DNA from 2 places in the Neorhizobium sp. DAR64862/K0K3 genome. Region 2 is predicted to be linked to the other one. Evidence: predicted binding sites of a transcription regulator. Region 2 holds the regulator's gene; the other holds the start of a gene.
What was found. The regulator PhoB, encoded in region 2, activates phosphate uptake and scavenging genes when phosphate is short. The targets are predictions, from matches to a motif close to TGTCATNNANCTGTCAT.

Region 1 (2,203 bases), 1.4 Mb from region 2:
TCGCGGGCAAGTGCCGCGATCGCCTTGACCGCCGCCATCTTCATTTCTTCGTTGATCGTGCGGGCGCCGCAATCGAGTGCACCACGGAAGATGTAGGGGAAGCAGAGGACGTTGTTGACCTGGTTGGCGAAGTCCGAGCGGCCGGTGCAGATCATCGCGTCGGGACGCTCGGCGCGGGCGAGTTCCGGCATGATTTCCGGCGTCGGGTTGGCGAGCGCCATGATCAGCGGCTTTTCGGCCATCTGCACCAGAAGTTCGGGCTTGAGCACGCCTGCGGCCGACAGGCCGAGGAAGACGTCTGCGCCGGCGATATTGTCGGCCAGAACGCGGTTGTCGCTTTTCTGGGCATAGATCGCCTTCCACTCGTCCATCAGCTCGACGCGGCCCTCATAGACCAGCCCTTCGATATCGTGGACCCAGATGTTTTCCTTCTTCGCACCAAGCGACACGAGAAGATGCAGGCAGGCAAGCGCCGCTGCACCGGCGCCCGACGTGACGATCTTGACGTTATCGATCGTCTTGCCGGCAAGCTCCAGGCCGTTGAGGATCGCGGCGGCGACAATGATCGCCGTTCCGTGCTGATCGTCATGGAAGACCGGGATATTCATCTTTTCGCGAAGACGACGCTCGACTTCGAAACATTCCGGAGACTTGATGTCTTCGAGGTTGATGCCGCCGAAGGTCGGCTCGAGTGCCGAGATCGTCGAGACCATGGCTTCGATGCCCGGCGCGTCGATTTCGATGTCGAACACATCGATGCCGGCGAATTTCTTGAAGAGGACGGCCTTGCCTTCCATTACCGGCTTGGAGGCAAGCGGGCCGATATTGCCGAGACCGAGCACGGCAGTGCCGTTGGAGACCACGGCGACCAGATTGGCACGCGCGGTAAATTCCGCGGCCATTTCCGGATTGTCGCGGATCGCAAGGCAAGGAGCGGCCACACCCGGCGAATAGGCAAGTGCGAGGTCGCGCTGGTTGCCGAGCGGCTTGGTGGCCTGGATTTCCAGTTTGCCGGGGCGGGGATAGCGGTGGAAGAAGAGAGCCTGTTCGTCGAGATCTCCGGTTACCGGCGATGGTTTCGGATTGTCGTGCCCATCCATGCTCTTATGGCTCCTCGTATCGATTTCCGTCCTGACATGCGAGTCCCCTCCTTACATCAATCGATCCATCGAGAAACTACAATATTTGCGATGCTGTCGGATTTTGCCGCCGGTTTCGGGTGGTCGCCGACTGCGGCGATCGCGCCCCTGTCATCATCCTGAAACACGAGTCTGATTTTCGAAGGGTAGGACAAGGTAGGTAACGAAGGGACGTTTCCGTGGCCGATGCAATCGAGACAAGGCATTTCAGAACCCTGTTCATTTCGGACGTGCATCTCGGCTCCAAAGCCGCCCGCACGGACTTTCTCCTCGATTTCCTGCGCTACCACGAGGCGGAAACGATCGTGCTGGTCGGCGATATCGTCGACGGCTGGCGGTTGAAGCGCAGCTGGAACTGGCCGCAGGGCTGTAACGACGTGGTTCAGAAGCTTCTGCGCAAGGCGCGCAAGGGCACGCGGATCGTCTACATTCCGGGAAACCACGACGAATTCCTGCGCGATTTTCCCGGCATGCATTTCGGCGGTATCGAGGTCGCAGACCGAATGATCTACGAGATGGCAGACGGGCGGAAATACCTGGTGCTGCACGGTGACGAGTTCGACGTCGTGGTGCGCAATGCGCGTCTGCTCGCCTATCTCGGTGACTGGGCCTATGATGCGGCAATCGCCATCAATGTCGGTCTTGCCGCGGTGCGCCGCCGCATCGGCCTGCCATACTGGTCATTCTCTGCCTGGGCGAAGCTGCAGGTGAAGCACGCCGTGAATTTCATCGGCGAGTTCCAGAAGGTTGTCGTCGACGAGGCTCGTCGCAACAATGTCGATGGCATCATCTGCGGCCATATCCATCATGCGGTGATGGAAGACATCGACGGGATCCACTACGTCAACACGGGCGACTGGGTCGAAAGCTGCACGGCGATTGCCGAGCATCGCGACGGGACGCTGGAACTGATCTCCTGGCAGAAGATCGCGAAGACTGCGGAAATCACGACGCTGCCGGCACCGGAGACGATCAGGGGCATGCAGGCCGCGTAACGGCCTGACGATGCAAGGGCCTCATTATCCCCAGAGATTCGTCCGGGGCGGATAGACCAGCGATCCGTC
Region 2 (2,203 bases):
ACCAGCGCACCCAGGATTACATCATGGGCCGCTTCGGCTGATGCGGGCGCAGAGCCCGTCAGCCGCAACTGCAGACATCAAGGATCAGACACATGGTTTCGACCCATATTCTCTCGGCCTATGACGAGGAACTGAAATACCTGAACCGCCGGATCTCCGAAATGGGCGGCCTGGCGGAGCAGATGTGCGGTGATGCCGTGCGTGCGCTCGTCAACTCCGACTCGGCGCTGGCCCAGAAGGTCATCTCGGACGACGTCATTCTCGACCACGCCGAGCGCGATATCCAGGACAAGGCGATCGTCACCATCGCCAAGCGCCAGCCGATGGCAGCCGATCTTCGCGAGATCATCGGCACGCTGCGCATTGCAGCTGACCTGGAACGCGTCGGCGACCTTGGTAAGAACACCGCCAAGCGCGTGCTCGCCGTGCAGGGAACAGGCGTCCCGCGCAAGCTCGCCCGTGGTCTGGAGCATCTTTCCGAACTGGCGCTGGTGCAGCTCAAGGACGTTCTTGATGTCTTCGCCAACCGCTCCGCGGAAAAAGCCGAAATCATCCGCCAGCGCGATGAAGAGATTGACGCGATGTACACCTCGCTGTTCCGCGAACTCCTCACCTACATGATGGAGGATCCGCGCAACATCACCACCTGCACCCATCTCCTGTTCTGCGCCAAGAACATCGAGCGCATCGGCGACCACGCGACCAATATCGCCGAGACCATCTACTACATCGCAACCGGCGCACAGCCGGAGGGCGAACGTCCGAAGGACGATACGTCCAACATGCTCGGCTCCGCCGGGACATGATGCAGCTCTCCCGAAATCGCCTGCCGGTTTCGGGACGATAACTGCCAAAACCAATGACCTGAAGCAGCGCGAGCGGATCTGGCGGATCTAAGTGCAGTTCGGGACGAGTGACGGAGCAAGTCGGAATGCAGCCGAAGATCGCAGTCGTGGAAGACGAAGAGGCCCTCAGCGTCCTCCTTCGGTATAACCTGGAGGCCGAGGGTTACGAGGTCGATACCGTGCTTCGCGGTGACGAAGCGGAAATCAGGCTTCAGGAGCGCGTTCCGGATCTTCTCATTCTCGACTGGATGCTGCCGGGCGTTTCAGGCATCGAACTGTGCCGTCGCCTGCGCATGCGGCCGGAGACGGAACGCCTGCCGATCATCATGCTGACGGCGCGCGGCGAAGAAAGCGAGCGCGTTCGTGGGCTTGCCACGGGCGCCGACGACTATGTGGTCAAGCCGTTTTCGACACCGGAGCTGATGGCCCGCGTCAAGGCGATGCTGCGTCGTGCCCGACCCGAAGTGCTGTCGAGCGTCCTCAAATGCGGCGACATCGAACTCGACCGCGAAACCCACCGCGTTCACCGCAAGAGCCGCGAAGTTCGCCTCGGGCCGACAGAGTTTAGACTTCTAGAATTCCTGATGGCGTCGCCCAGCCGCGTCTTTTCGCGCTCGCAGTTGCTCGACGGCGTCTGGGGCCATGACATCTATGTCGACGAACGCACCGTCGACGTGCATGTGGGGCGCCTGCGGAAGGCACTCAACTTCTCCAACATGCAGGACGTCATCCGCACGGTCCGCGGTGCCGGCTACTCGATGGAAGCCTGAGCACCGCGTCTCCTAGCCGGCAGCGTCATGGCAATGACACCGGTCACGACGCAGGCGAGACCGAGCCAGGCTGTCGAGGCAAGCGTTTCGCCGAGAAACACGACGCCGATGCCAACGCCGATCGGCACCCGCAGATAGGCCTGCGCCGTCGTGCCGACGGAGCCCAGCGTCCGCACCAGCCGGAAATAGATGACGAAGGCGAGCGCCGTCGAAAATACCGCGAGCGCCAACAGGGCGAGCATCGAATCGGTGCTGGGCGTCAGCGTCCAGGGCCGGTCGACCACGAGGCTCACGGGAATGAGGATGGCCGCCCCTGCGATCAGCGATCCCGCGGCGGGCATCATCGGGTCCAATCCCTTAAAATTCTTGCCGAAGATGGCAGCCGCCGCATAGCAGATCGTCGCCGCCACGATGGCGAGTTGAGCCCAGAGGTTCTCGCCCGACCCGGCAAGCGCCTCCATGCCGACGATCAGGCATATGCCGACAATGCCTGCGGCAACTCCAAACAGCTTGGCCGCAGAGACGCTTTCATGGCGCGTGATCAGCGCCGTCAGCAGAAACGCGAAGATCGGCGTCGTGGAACTCAAA

Region 1: the regulator PhoB is predicted to act here: its motif matches at 1,249-1,265, upstream of ACQY1L_RS06115 (UDP-2,3-diacylglucosamine diphosphatase).

What each region holds. Positions count from the first base shown of each region.
Region 1 is NZ_CP191449.1:1,252,256-1,254,458, forward strand. It holds gene ACQY1L_RS06110 (NADP-dependent malic enzyme) at 1-1,100, opposite strand, end outside; gene ACQY1L_RS06115 (UDP-2,3-diacylglucosamine diphosphatase) at 1,319-2,134, shown strand; gene dgcA (N-acetyl-D-Glu racemase DgcA) at 2,159-2,203, opposite strand, start outside.
Region 2 is NZ_CP191449.1:2,659,882-2,662,084, reverse strand. It holds gene pstB (phosphate ABC transporter ATP-binding protein PstB) at 1-41, shown strand, start outside; gene phoU (phosphate signaling complex protein PhoU) at 93-806, shown strand; gene phoB (phosphate regulon transcriptional regulator PhoB) at 932-1,615, shown strand; gene ACQY1L_RS12855 (DMT family transporter) at 1,597-2,203, opposite strand, start outside.